DNA from 3 places in the Pseudomonas sp. PSKL.D1 genome. Region 2 is predicted to be linked to each of the others. Evidence: riboswitches for the same ligand, from Rfam matches in the RefSeq annotation. Region 2 holds a riboswitch; each other region holds the start of a gene.

Region 1 (4,579 bases), 630 kb from region 2:
TGCGACTTCAGGAGGCTGAACGCAGGCGTCTGGAGGGCCAGGGTGCGTAGCACCCCTTCGGCGTTAGCCGAAGGCGCGAGATGTAGGCTTGCGTAGCAAGTCGTAGGCCGCGCGGGCCTGGAAGGCGCCGGAGTGAGGGGACCCCGGAGCGCAGCGCAGGGGCCGGATGATGGGAGCCGGGGTTTTTGGTTACTTTTTGCCCAGTCAAAAAGTAACCCGCCGTAAGGGCGGAAAGGTGAGTGTGCGCCGGTGCTGCAGCTGAGGATTGACGCGGTATCAATGCCCACGTGCCTTAATCTCTAAGCCAGAAGCCAGAAGCCAATACAATTGTTTTGACAGCACCGTTAGCATTCATTGGCGATGGCGACGCCAAGTCACCTTTCCGCCCTTACGGCGGGTCACTTTTTGTCAAACGCGACAAAAAGTAACCAAAAAACGCTGGCTCCCGTCATCCGGCCCCTGCGCTGCGCTCCGGGGTCCCCTCACTCCGGCGCCCTCCGGGCCCGCGCGGCCTACGGTTTGCTACGCAAACCTACATCTCGCGCCTTCGGCTAACGCCGAAGGGGTGCTGCGCACCCTGGCCCTCCAGACGCCTGCGTTCGGCCTCCTGAAGTCGCCGTCCGCGTCGCCTGAACTACCGCGCGCTTAGAAGCAAAAGCAAAATCGGGTTTGGGTTACGGCAGCATATTCATGCCCATTCAGTTGAGGTGGTTTATACACTCGTGATCCTCTTGCTTCTTGCTTCTTGCTTCTTGCTTCTTGCTTCTTGCTTCTTGCCTTTGCCTTTGCTTTTGCTTTTGCTTTTAAGCGCGCGGTAGTTCAGGCGACGGAGATTGCGACTTCAGGAGGCCGAACGCAGGCGTCTGGAGGGCCAGGGTGCGTAGCACCCCTTCGGCGTTAGCCGAAGGCGCGAGATGTAGGCTTGCGTAGCAAGTCGTAGGCCGCGCGGGCCTGGAAGGCGCCGGAGTGAGGGGACCCCGGAGCGCAGCGCAGGGGCCGGATGATGGGAGCCGGGGTTTTTGGTTACTTTTTGCCCAGTCAAAAAGTAACCCGCCGTAAGGGCGGAAAGGTGAGTGTGCGCCGGTGCTGCAGCTGAGGATTGACGCGGTATCAATGCCCACGTGCCTTAATCTCTAAGCCAGAAGCCAGAAGCCAATACAATTGTTTTGACAGCACCGTTAGCATTCATTGGCGATGGCGACGCCAAGTCACCTTTCCGCCCTTACGGCGGGTCACTTTTTGTCAAACGCGACAAAAAGTAACCAAAAAACGCTGGCTCCCGTCATCCGGCCCCTGCGCTGCGCTCCGGGGTCCCCTCACTCCGGCGCCCTCCGGGCCCGCGCGGCCTACGGTTTGCTACGCAAACCTACATCTCGCGCCTTCGGCTAACGCCGAAGGGGTGCTGCGCACCCTGGCCCTCCAGACGCCTGCGTTCGGCCTCCTGAAGTCGCCGTCCGCGTCGCCTGAACTACCGCGCACTTAGAAGCAAAAGCAAAAGCAAAAACAAACGCGCATGTAACGGCACAAAGCGGTGTATCGCAGGGCGCAGTGGGCGAACAGGGCCCGCACTCCAGCACGCCAACAGTTGACCACCCGCCACCCCCCGCGTAGCCTTGCCAGTTCGAGGTTCTTCGGCCCAGCCGAAGCTAAGACGGGAACGCGGTCAATGCCGCGGCTGCCCCCGCAACTGTAAGCACCCCAATGGATCGACAGAGCCACTGCGCCCCGCGCGGGAAGGCGTCATCCCTCCGGCACCGCAAATGCCGGATTGGTGCAAGCCAGGAGACCTGCCTCGTGACGATTTCGACTTTCAACCGGGCGGGGTGATCCGGTGGCGAACACGCCCGGCCAGGCTGGCCCGCGGCTGTCGTGCCGCATGCCCGCGCCAACCTGCCAAGGGCACCGCGCATGAAAACACTGGCCAAACTCCCCGTCACCATCGTTACCGGCTTCCTCGGTTCGGGCAAAACCACCTTGCTGCGCCATATGCTCGACAACGCCCAGGGCCGCCGCATCGCGGTCATCGTCAACGAGTTCGGCGAACTCGGCATCGACGGCGAAATCCTCAAACAGTGCAGCATCGGCTGCACCGAAGAAGAAGCCAGCGGCCGCGTGTACGAGCTGGCCAATGGCTGCCTGTGCTGCACCGTGCAGGAAGAATTCTTCCCGGTGATGCGCGAACTCGTCGCCCGCCGTGGCGATTTGGACCACATTCTGATCGAAACCAGCGGCCTGGCCCTGCCCAAGCCCCTGGTACAAGCCTTCCAGTGGCCCGAAATCCGCAATGCCTGCACCGTCGACGCGGTGATCACCGTGGTCGACAGCCCGGCCGTGGCTGCCGGCACCTTCGCCGCCTACCCGGACCAGGTCGATGCCCAGCGTAAACTCGACCCCAACCTGGACCACGAGTCGCCACTGCACGAACTGTTCGCCGACCAACTGGCCAGCGCCGACCTGGTGGTGTTGAACAAGGCCGACCTGATCGACGCCGAAGGCCTGGCCAAGGTGCGCGCCGAAGTGGCAGAAGAACTGCCCCCGGCGGTTAAAGTGATCGAGGCCAGCAGCGGCAAGCTGCCCCTGGAGGTGCTGCTGGGCCTGGGCGCGGAATCGGAAGCCCACATTGACGGCCGCCGCACGCACCACGACTCGCACCACGATGGCGATGACCATGACGACCATGACCACGACGCCTTCGATTCCATCTCCATCGACCTGCCCGAGGCCGATGAAAGCCTGCTGCTCGACGCCCTGACTCAGCTGGTTGTGGAGTTCGGCATCCTGCGTGCAAAAGGCTTCGCAGCCATCCCCGGCAAGCCGATGCGCCTGCTGGTACAGGGTGTGGGCACGCGTTTCGACAAGCACTTCGACCGCGCCTGGCGCCCTGACGAGCCGCGTATCACCCGCCTGGTGCTGATCGGCCAGGACCTGGACGCCGCCCAACTGGAAGCGCGCCTGCGCCAAGCCCTGGGCGCCTGACCCATGCACCTGCTGCGGACCCAGCCCGGCGGCTTTGTGCCGGACGACAGCATTGCCGACCTTGGCCAGACACCCGCCGAGCTGGTGATTCTCTGCAGCGGCGATTCGCACCTGGCGTTGCTCGCCGAAACGGCCGAGCAACTGCCGGACGATTACCCCAGCCTGCGCCTGGCCAACCCTATGCAGGTGCAGAACCATGCCTCGGTCGACCTGTATGTCGACCAGGTGCTGCGCCACGCCAAGGTCATTCTGGTGTCGTTGCACGGCGGCGTCGGTTACTGGCGCTATGGCGTTGAGCAACTGGTGGAATTGGCTGCCCGGGGCGTGCAACTGATCCTGGTGCCCGGTGACGACCGCCCCGATCCCGAGCTGACCGGCCTGGGTAACGTACGGGGCGAGGCGGCCGAACGCCTTTGGCATTACTTGCGCCAGGGCGGCAAGGCTAACGCTGTCAGCCTGTTCCATTGCCTGGCCAGCCAGTGGCTTGGCCGTGACTACACCTGGGACGAGCCGCAACCGCTGCCACGCACCACCGTGTATCACCCGGCCAAACCCAGCGCAGTGCTGGAAGATTGGTACGGGCAGTGGCACCCGCAACAGCCGGTGGCGCCGCTGCTGTTTTACCGTTCGCACCTGCAGGCAGCCAACACCGCCTTTATTGACGTGTTCTGCGAGCGTTTGCAGGCGGCCGGGCTGAACCCGCTGCCCATTGCCGTGGCCAGCCTGAAGGAAAGCGCCTGCCTGGAGCAAGTCGAACACTGGCTGGACGAGGTAGGTGCCGAGGTGCTGATCAACACCACCGGCTTTGCCCTGTCGAGCCCGGAGCGCCCCAACTTGCGCCCGTTCCGGCGGGACATTGCGGTGCTGCAGGCCATCTGCGCGCAGGACAACCAGCCCGGCTGGGAAGCCAGCGAGCAGGGCCTGGGCGCGCGGGACCTGGCCATGCACATTGCCCTGCCGGAACTCGACGGCCGCATCATCACCCGGCCGGTGAGCTTCAAGGACATGGCGTGGCGCAGCGAGCGCAGCCAGTCCGATGTGGTCTGCTACCGCGCCCACTCCGAGCGCATGGACTTTGTCGCCGAACTGGCCCGGCGCTGGGTGGAGCTCGCCCGCTTGCCCAACGAGCAAAAACGCGTGGCGCTGGTACTGGCCAACTACCCGACGCGTGATGGCCGCATCGGCAACGGGGTAGGGCTGGACACCCCGGCCGCTGCGCTCAACATCCTCATGGCATTGCGGGACGATGGCTATCCGTTGGGCGACCTGCCCGCCACCGGCACCGCGCTTATCCACCAGCTGCTGGGCGGTGTGACCAACGACCTCGATCACCTCGACCAGCGCCCCTGCGCCCAGAGCCTGAGCCTCGCCGATTACCAGGCGGCCTTTAACCAGTTGCCGGCGGCCAATCGCCAGGCGGTGCTGGAGCGTTGGGGGCCACCCGAGCAAGACCCGATGCACCGCAACGGCCGGCTGATGGTAGCGGGGCTGCGCTATGGCCTGACCTTCGTCGGCATCCAGCCGGCACGCGGCTATCAGGTCGACCCCAGCGCGGTGTACCACGACCCCGACCTGGTACCGCCCCACGGCTACCTGGCCTTCC
Region 2 (4,579 bases):
CCGACCCGGTAGGCAAAGTTGCCCGCCTCGTCATACAGCCCGCTGGTAGCCATGATCGCGTTCACTTGCTGGGCCTGGCGTGGGCTGATCACCTGCTCATGGCTATTGGGGCAGAGCCCGCGGTTGGCCAGGAAGGCAAAGCCCCGGGCCACGTCCACGCAGCTCATCGACAGGGCGCAGTGGTGGAAGTAACTACGCAGCACAGCGTCGACGTCGTTGTGGAAGTTGCCAAAAGCCTGCATCAGGTAGGCCATTGCCGCGTTGCGGGCACGGTGCTGGTACTCGGACTCGGCCACTACCGCGTCGCTGACGATTCGCGGATTGCCGGCCAGGCGGCGAACGAAGTCGCGCATCGACAGGGTAGGGGTGGCGTAGCGCGACTGGTTGATGTCACAGATCACCAGCGCCCCGGCGTTGATGAAGGGGTTGCGCGGGCGGCCTTTTTCCACCTCCAGTTGCACCAGCGAGTTGAAGGCCTGGCCGGACGGCTCGTAACCCAGCCGCGACCAGATACCCTCGCCGCTGTGGCTGATGGCCTGCACCAGGCTGAATACCTTGGAGATGCTCTGGATCGAGAACGGCGTGGTGGCATCGCCGGCACAGTGCAACTGGCCGTCCAGGCTTTGCACGGCAATGCCCAGTTGTTGCGGCTCTATCTCGGCGAGGGCGGGAATGTACTGGGCAACCTGGCCCTGGCTGAGCAAAGGGCGGACCTGGTCGAGGATTTCTTGTAGGAGTGCGTGCATCGGGGGCGCCATCGTGTACCGGAGGTTTCAGCAGACGACGCGTGCGGGCGGCGGAGCACAATCCCAGTATTCAAAGGTTCCTTTTGTCGTCCTCGACCGCTAGCCTTCAGGTTTGAATCTGACCACAGAGTTTCAGCGGCCATGCCAGCGGGTTTTCCATCCTTGCCATCCCTCAACGCCCTGCGCATCTTCGAGGTCGTAGCGCGCCATCTGAACTTCCGTTTGGCGGCAGAGGAGCTGGGTGTCACACAGGCCGCCGTCGCACAGCAGATACGCGGCCTGGAGGCCAGCCTGAGCCTCAAACTGTTCAAGCGCCTGCCACGTGGCCTGGCCCTGACGGATGCCGGCCATGCGTACAGCACCAGTGTGCGCAGTGCCTTTGTGATGCTTGATGAAGCCACGCGTCTGCTCAAACCGGCGCCTTCCCACCTGACGGTCAGCGTCACGCCCACCTTTGCCTCGAAGTGGCTGATCCCCAAGTTGGGTGCTTTCGCCGATGCGCACCCTGACATCGACCTGCGGGTGCTGGCCACCGACCGGCTTTCGCATTTTCACAACGATGGCGTCGACATCGCCGTGCGCTACGGCCAGCCGCCGTTCGGGCCGGGCCTGAATGCCGAGTTGTTGATGGAGCAGCGCATCGTCGCGGTGGCCAGCCCGGGCTTGCTCGCAGAGAAGGGCTTACCGCATGATTTTGCGGCACTGCAGGGCTTTTTGATGCTCCATGATGCGCACAACTTCTGGCCCGAATATGCTGCTGCGGTGTTTCCCGGGCATCCACAGGGCAGCGCCAAGAACATCCGTTTCAACCAGACTTCGTTGGCCATTGAAGCCGCCATCAATGGCCAAGGCATCGCCCTGGCAAACCTTGAGTTCGTGAAAGCGGATGTGGCCGCCGGGCGGCTGGTTCAGGTGTTTGCCCAACAACTTCGGTTGGACAAGGCGTTCTATCTGGTATGGCCGCGCAAGGCGCGGCCGCCGCAAGCCTTGGCGACCGTCAGGAACTGGCTGATGGCGATGGCAGGTTGATCAAACGCTGCGCGTTACGCCACCATCGACCTTGATGTTCTGGCCCGTGATGTAACCCGCTCCGTCACTGGCAAGGAACGCAACGGTGGCGGCAATTTCTTCACTCGTGCCGTAGCGCTTGAGCGGCACGCTGTCGCGACGTTGATCGGTGCTCGGCAAGCTGTCGATCCAGCCGGGCAGGATGTTGTTCATGCGGATGTTGTCGCCGGCGTAGTTGTCCGCAAAGATCTTGGTGAAAGCGGCAAGGCCAGAGCGGAACACAGCCGAGGTGGGGAACAGTTCACTGGGCTCGAACGCCCAGGCGGTGGAAATGTTGATGATCACGCCGCCTTTTTGCTGCTGCATGATCGGGGCAACCAGGCGGGTGGGGCGAATGACGTTGAGCAGGTAGGTTTCCATGCCCTTGTGCCAGTCTTCGTCGCTGATTTCCAGGATTGGCGCGCGCGGCCCGTGGCCTGCGCTGTTCACCAGCACATCGATGCGGCCCCACTTTTCGTGCACGGCTTCCACGAGCCTCTGCAGGTCTGGCGTGCTCAGGTTGCTGCCAGTAATGCCGATACCCCCCAGTTCCTTGGCCAGTGCCTCGCCCTTGCCCGAGGAGGACAGGATGCCAACCTTGAAACCATCGGCAGCCAGGCGTTTGGCAGCTGCTGCACCCATACCGCTGCCACCGGCGATAATGATGGCGACTTTTTCTTTTGACATGCGGCCTCCTGAGACACATTTAATGATGAAGTGTGAGTCGTCAGGCTAGCACCTGCCGGCCAAGGCAGAGAGCCACACTACTTGTCACTTGGCGATAGAAAAACTACTGCTTTAACGATTGCCGGTTGACCTTATGGCAATTTGATGGTCATCTGCGCGCCTGTTTCAGGTGCCCCCTGCCGCCGAGCTTGGGGTGAAACGGGAAGCCGGTTCGTCATCGCGTGATGATCAGTCCGGCGCTGCCCCCGCAACGGTATGCGAGCGAAGCATTCGAAAGGCCACTGTGCTCTGGCATGGGAAGGTGAATGCTTCATGACCCTCGTGAGCCCGGAGACCGGCCTGAAGCATCGATAGGCAACCCGCGGTGGGCGGGCGCAGGCCGGTTTGCGTGGGCGCGTGCGCCTGCGTTTCCCTGTGCGTTTTTCCCTCCGGGCTTCTTCCATTCCTGCTTCAAGTGGAACGACATGTCCCGTAATTCGCTGTTCAGTTCACTGCCTGGCCCATTGCTGCGTGCAAGCCTGGTGCCCTGCGTGTTCTTCACCCTGCCGGCGTTGGCCGCCGAGGCCGACAAGGCCCTCGCGCTGCCCGCAACAGACATCACCGGTATCGCCGGGCAAGATATGCCGCCCGACCTGCATACCCCCAATGCCAGCGGTTCGCGGCTGAACCTGACGCCGCTGGAAACCCCGGCAAGCGTTACCAGCATCAGCGCCGAGCAAATCGACACACGCAACAATGCCACCGTGCAGCAAGCGGTTACCCGCTCCCCGGGCATCACCTTCATCGGCGACCCGGGCAACGGTGGCACGGCGCTTTCGGCGCGCGGCTTTACCGGCCACGGTTCGACCATGCAGTTGTACGACGGCACGCGGCTGTACGTGGGCGCTGGTACGGTTACCTTTCCGGTGGACACTTGGTCGGTCGAGCGCATCGATGTGCTGCGTGGCCCGGCATCTGTGCTGTACGGGGAGGGCGCAACCGGGGCGGTTATCAATGTGGTCCCGAAAAAACCGTTCGAGGGGGAAATCCGCAACCACGTGCGCCTGGGGTATGGTTCCGATGACCGCCGGCAGATGGCACTGGACAGCGGTGGCTCGCTCAGCGACACCTTGAGCTACCGCCTGAACCTGAACAAGCTGGCCAGCCACGGCTGGGTCGACCGTGGCGACTCGCAAAGCCTCGCCATCAGCGGCTCCCTGCGCTGGCAGCCGAACGACGACCTGAGTGTCACCCTCAGCCACGACTACGGGGACCAGGACCCGCAGCAGTACTTCGGCACGCCGCTGGTGAACGGGCATTTTCGTGAGTCGCTGCGTGACCACAACTACAACGTCGATAACGCCGAGGTGCATTACAACGACCAGTCCACGCGCCTGGTCACAGACTGGGTGATCAACGACACCCTCACCGCCAGCAACCAGCTGTACTTCCTCAAGGCCCAGCGCCGTTGGCGCAATGCCGAAACCTACACCTGGCTGCCGGGCGACCAGGTGCAGCGCAGCAACTTCATCAGCATCAAGCAGACCCAGGACCAGATTGGCGACCGCCAGTCCTTCACCCTGCAGCATTCGCTGTTCGGCCTGGCCAGCCAGACGGTGGTTGGCGCCGACTACAACTCGATCCGCTTCGTACGCAAGCACGACTTCGGCAATACCCTGACCGATACGGTGCCATTGGCGGGCTCGGGCGGTGGCGAGTACATCAGCAACGACCCATACCGCTCACGCGAGGCCAACCAGGCCCGGCAATTCTCGCTGTTTGCCGAAAACCGCACCCAACTCACCGAGCGTTTGTCGTTGATCACGGGGGTACGCCGTGACCAGGTGCACTTGAACCGCGATGATCTGCTGGCCGATACCCGTACCGACCGCAGCCTTTCGGGCGATAACTGGCGCGCCGGCCTGGTGTTCGCCTTGACGCCAGACTTGTCGGTGTACGGCCAGTACGCCACCAGCACCGAAGGGATCAGCAACCTGTTGACCCTCAACGCCGCCCAGCAGCAATGGGACCTCAGTACCGCCAAACAAACCGAGGTGGGTATCAAGCAGGTGCTACCGGATGGGCGAGGGGAGTGGACCCTGGCGGCATATCACATCGTC
Region 3 (4,579 bases), 130 kb from region 2:
AATCCACCACGCTGTCGATGCTGGCCGGGTTTGAAACGCCCAGCAGCGGCGAGATCCTGGTCGAAGGCCAGTCGCTGGTGAACGTGCCGCCGCACAAGCGCGACATTGGCATGGTGTTCCAGCGTTACTCGCTGTTCCCGCACCTGAACGTGCGCGACAACATTGCGTTCCCGCTGGCCATTCGCAAGCTCGGCGCCGCCGAAACCAAAAAGCGCGTGGACGCCATGCTCAAGCTGGTCCAGCTTGAGCAATTCGCCCACCGCAAGCCGTCGCAGATGTCCGGTGGCCAGCAACAGCGCGTGGCCATTGCCCGCGCCCTGGTATACGAGCCACGCATCCTGCTGATGGACGAGCCCCTCGGCGCGCTGGACAAAAAGCTACGTGAAGACCTGCAGGACGAACTGCGCCAGTTGCACCGTCGGCTGGGCATCACCATCGTCTACGTCACCCACGACCAGGAAGAAGCCATGCGCCTGTCCCAACGCATTGCCATCTTCAGCCACGGCAAGATCGTTGGCCTGGGCACTGGCTACGACCTGTACCAGAACCCGCCGAATGCGTTTGTTGCGTCGTTCCTGGGCAACTCCAACTTCCTGCGCATCAAGGCCAGCAGCAATGGCGCAGGCAGTTTCGAAGGACAGCCGGTCGCAATCCGCCTGACGCCGGGACTGGCAGCCGGGCAGGATGCGCTGATCATGGTTCGGCCGGAAAAGGCCCTGGCGTTGAGCGCCGAGCAGGCTGCGCGTGAACCGCTGCCAGCCGGGTGGAATGAGGTCAGTGCCAAGGTGGGTGAAGTGCTGTTCCTGGGGGAAAGCCAGACCTGCCATGTGGTGACGGCCGGGGGTACCGAACTGACCGTGAAAGCGTTGTCTGCAGCGGGGATGCCGATGCAGCCGGGCGATACCGTTAAGGTGCGTTGGGCGGTGGCGGATGCCTGCATCTACACCGAGTGGGCCGAGAGCGATTTGAGCAAGTCGGCTGGTGCGCACTGATTGATCATTCTATGTGGAGGATGGCACCGGCTCCGCCGGTGATCGCGGCTAAAGCCGCTCCTACAGGTACTGCGCATGCCGAAATGGCGGCGCGCCCCCTGTAGGAGCGGATTTATCCGCGATAAGGCCAAACCTGCCCACCACAAAAATCCCTACCACCTCCAACTCAATAGGTTATAAGATAACGTTCCACTTGATATCCATTCTTGCCTGCGACCCTCCATGACAAGCGCCTGCGCCAACCCCACCCAGCTCACCCAGCGCCTGCAGAGCATCGACGCCCTGCGCGGCCTGGTAATCCTCTTCATGCTGCTCGACCACGTGCGCGAAACCTTTTTCCTGCACCGCCAGGTCGGCGACCCGATGGCCATCGACGCCACCGACCCGTCGCTGTTCGCCAGCCGCACCCTGGCCCACCTGTGTGCCCCGGTGTTCGTGCTGCTGACCGGCCTGTCGGCCTGGCTGTACGGCGAGAAATACCAGGGCCGCAGTGATGTGTCGGCATTCCTGTTCAAACGCGGCCTGTTCCTGGTGGTGCTGGAGTTCACCCTGGTCAACTTCGCCTGGACCTTCCAGTTCCCACCCAGCGTGATCTACATGCAAGTCATCTGGGCCATTGGCGTCAGCATGATCGCGCTGTCCGTGCTGGTGTGGCTGCCACGCCCTGCCCTGCTGGCGTTGGGCCTGGCCATCGTCGCCGGCCACAACCTGCTGGATGGCCTGCACTTCGGCCCGGAGTCGGCGATGCACGTGCCGTGGGCAATCCTGCATGACCGTGGCTGGCTGGAAGTGTCCGAAAACCTGCGCCTGCGTACGTCCTATCCGGTATTGCCGTGGATTGGCGTAATCGCCCTGGGTTATTGCCTGGGCCCATGGTTCGCCCGCGGCAGCGATGCCGCCGAACGCCAGCACCGCCTGCTGCTGTTGGGCGCCATCACGCTGGTCATCTTCGTTGCGCTGCGCATGCAGAACGGCTATGGCGAAGCGCCGTGGAGCGGCTACCCCACCGCAACCCAAACACTGATGAGCTTCTTCAACATCACCAAGTACCCGCCTTCGCTGCTGTTCCTGGCACTGACGCTGGGCTTCGGCCTGCTGTTGCTGCGCGGTTTCGAACGCGCCGGGCAAGCGCGCTGGATCGGGGTACTGGCCGTGTTCGGCGCCGCGCCAATGTTCTTCTACCTGCTGCACCTGTACGTGCTCAAGGTGCTGTACCTGGCCAGCGTTGCCCTGTTCGGCCTCAATCACGGCGCCTACTTTGGCTTCGACGGCATCGGCGCGGTGTGGCTCAGTGCCGTGTTGCTGGCCGCAGCGCTGTACCTGCCGGTGCGCGCATTCGCCCGCCTCAAGGCGCGCCGCCGTGACATAACCTGGCTCAAATACTTCTGAACAAAGCGTTTCACCCGGCGGCCCGATGGTCTACCATGCGGCCCGCCGGTTTCCACCACGGAATTAATAGGGAATCCCAGGCACGCTCACGCGCGCCAAACGGAACTGCCCCCGCAACTGTAGGTGCCGAGCCTGCTCCATCAATGCCACTGAGCCCCCGGGTTCGGGAAGGCCGGAGCCGGGCGACGACGCACCAGTCAGGAGACCTGCCGGCCAACATTCACCAACCGGCGGGGTGTCCGGGATTGGCTATCTGTGCTGCCCTGCCCTTGCAGAGGCTGGCGATGCCTGTCCGTGCGTTCCTCACCAGAACCGTTCGATAGGAGATCGCCCCAGCATGCTGCCCCGTCTCGCCACCCTGCTCGCAGGCCTGAGCCTTACCGGCCTGGCCCAGGCCGCCACCCACTACCCGCTCACCGTCGACAACTGTGGCAAACCGCAAACGTTCGCCCAGGCACCCGAGCGCGCCGTGACCATCGGCCAAGCCGGCACCGAGATGCTTTACGCGCTGGGCCTGGGCGACAAGCTGGCCGGCACTTCGCTGTGGTTCAACAACGTGCTGCCCGAGTTTAAGGCCACCAATGACAAGGTGCAGCGCCTGGCCGACAACGACCCAAGCTTCGAAGCCGTAGTCGGCAAGCGCCCACAACTGGTGGCGGTGCAGTTCGAGTGGATGGTCGGCGCCCAGGGCGTGGTCGGCACCCGCGAGCAGTTCAGCGAACTGAACATCCCTACCTACCTGCTGCCCTCGGACTGCGAAGGGAAAGACAACCTGGTTGGCGCCGATGGCACCCGCCTGCAAGCCTTCCAGGTCGACAGCATCTACAAGAGCGTCAGCCAGCTGGCGGAAATCTTCGACGTACAAGACCGCGGTGCGGCGCTGAACGCTGACCTCAAGGCACGCCTGGACAGCGCTAAACAGCAACTGGCCGGCAAGGACCTGAGCAACACATCGGCGCTGTTCTGGTTCTCCAGCGCCGACCTCGACATCGACCCGTACGTGGCCGGTCGCCAGGGTGTGGCCGACTTCATGCTGCGTACCCTGGGCGTGCGCAACGTGGTCGAGTCCACCGAAGAGTGGCCAACCGTGGGCTGGGAAACCCTGGCCAAGGCCAACCCGACCTGGCTGATCATCGCGCGCATGGACCGCCGCCGCTTCCCGGCCGACGACTACCAGAAGAAACTCGAATTCCTGCACACCGACCCGGTAACCAAGAACATGGACGCAGTGAAAAACAACCGCATCATCATCCTCGATGCCGACGCCATGCAGGCCGGCATTCGCCTGTTCCGCGGCCTGCAGACGCTGTCGGCGGCGTTCGCCAGCGGTAAAGCCACACCGTGATGAGTCGCTTGCTACCCTACAGCGCCCTGGCGTTGCTCGCCCTGCTGCTGGCCTTGCTGGCCGGCACCGCCATTGGCGAAACCAATCTGTCGCCGAGCGTCGTGTTCCAGGTACTGGCCAACCACCTGTGGCAGGCCGGCTACCCGGTCGACCCCATCGACAGCGGCATCGTCTGGAACTACCGCCTGACCCGCACCCTGGTGGCCGCCGCCTGCGGCGCCGGGCTGGCCACCTGCGGCGTGATCCTGCAGGCGCTGCTGCGTAACCCCCTGGCCGAGCCGTACCTGCTGGGCCTGTCGGCCGGTGCCTCGACCGGCGCCGTGCTGGTCGGGCTGCTGGGCTTCGGCGGCATGGCGCTGAGCATGTCCGCCGGCGCCTTCATTGGCGCTGCGGCGGCCTTCGCGCTGGTGCTGGTGCTGGCCCGCGCGGCCGGCCCCAGCAGCAACAATGCCCAAGTCATCCTGGCCGGTATTGCCGGCTCCCAGTTGTTCAACGCCCTCACGGCCTTCCTGATCACCAAGTCGGCCACTGCCGAGCAGGCGCGCGGCATCCTGTTCTGGCTGTTGGGCAACCTCAGCGGCGTGCGCTGGCCATCGGTGTGGCTGGCACTGCCGGTTGCGGTGGTTGGCCTGCTGGTGTGCCTGTGGCACCGCCGCGCACTTGATGCCTTCACGTTTGGCACGGACTCAGCCGCCTCGCTCGGTATTCCGGTACGCCGCACCCAGTTGCTGCTGATCAGTTGCGCGGCACTGGTGACTGCCGTGATGGTGTCCATCGTGGGCGCCATCGGCTTTGTAGGGCTGGTCATTCCGCATGCCTTGCGGTTGATACTTGGCCCCGGCCACAGCCGCCT

The links. Region 2 has a riboswitch for cobalamin ahead of PVV54_RS14915 (TonB-dependent receptor). Riboswitches for the same ligand answer to the same signal wherever they lie in the genome.
Region 1: another riboswitch for cobalamin. It lies ahead of cobW (cobalamin biosynthesis protein CobW); the one in region 2 lies ahead of PVV54_RS14915 (TonB-dependent receptor).
Region 3: another riboswitch for cobalamin. It lies ahead of PVV54_RS15485 (ABC transporter substrate-binding protein); the one in region 2 lies ahead of PVV54_RS14915 (TonB-dependent receptor).

The regions. Positions count from the first base shown of each region.
Region 1 covers NZ_CP118607.1:2,720,682-2,725,260, forward strand. The annotation lists cobalamin riboswitch at 1,608-1,809, shown strand; gene cobW (cobalamin biosynthesis protein CobW) at 1,909-2,976, shown strand; gene cobN (cobaltochelatase subunit CobN) at 2,980-4,579, shown strand, end outside.
Region 2 covers NZ_CP118607.1:3,355,530-3,360,108, reverse strand. The annotation lists gene glsB (glutaminase B) at 1-746, opposite strand, end outside; gene PVV54_RS14925 (LysR substrate-binding domain-containing protein) at 888-1,775, shown strand; gene PVV54_RS14920 (SDR family oxidoreductase) at 1,776-2,480, opposite strand; cobalamin riboswitch at 2,631-2,837, shown strand; gene PVV54_RS14915 (TonB-dependent receptor) at 2,945-4,579, shown strand, end outside.
Region 3 covers NZ_CP118607.1:3,481,289-3,485,867, forward strand. The annotation lists gene PVV54_RS15475 (ABC transporter ATP-binding protein) at 1-992, shown strand, start outside; gene PVV54_RS15480 (DUF1624 domain-containing protein) at 1,215-2,381, shown strand; cobalamin riboswitch at 2,411-2,609, shown strand; gene PVV54_RS15485 (ABC transporter substrate-binding protein) at 2,719-3,726, shown strand; gene PVV54_RS15490 (FecCD family ABC transporter permease) at 3,726-4,579, shown strand, end outside.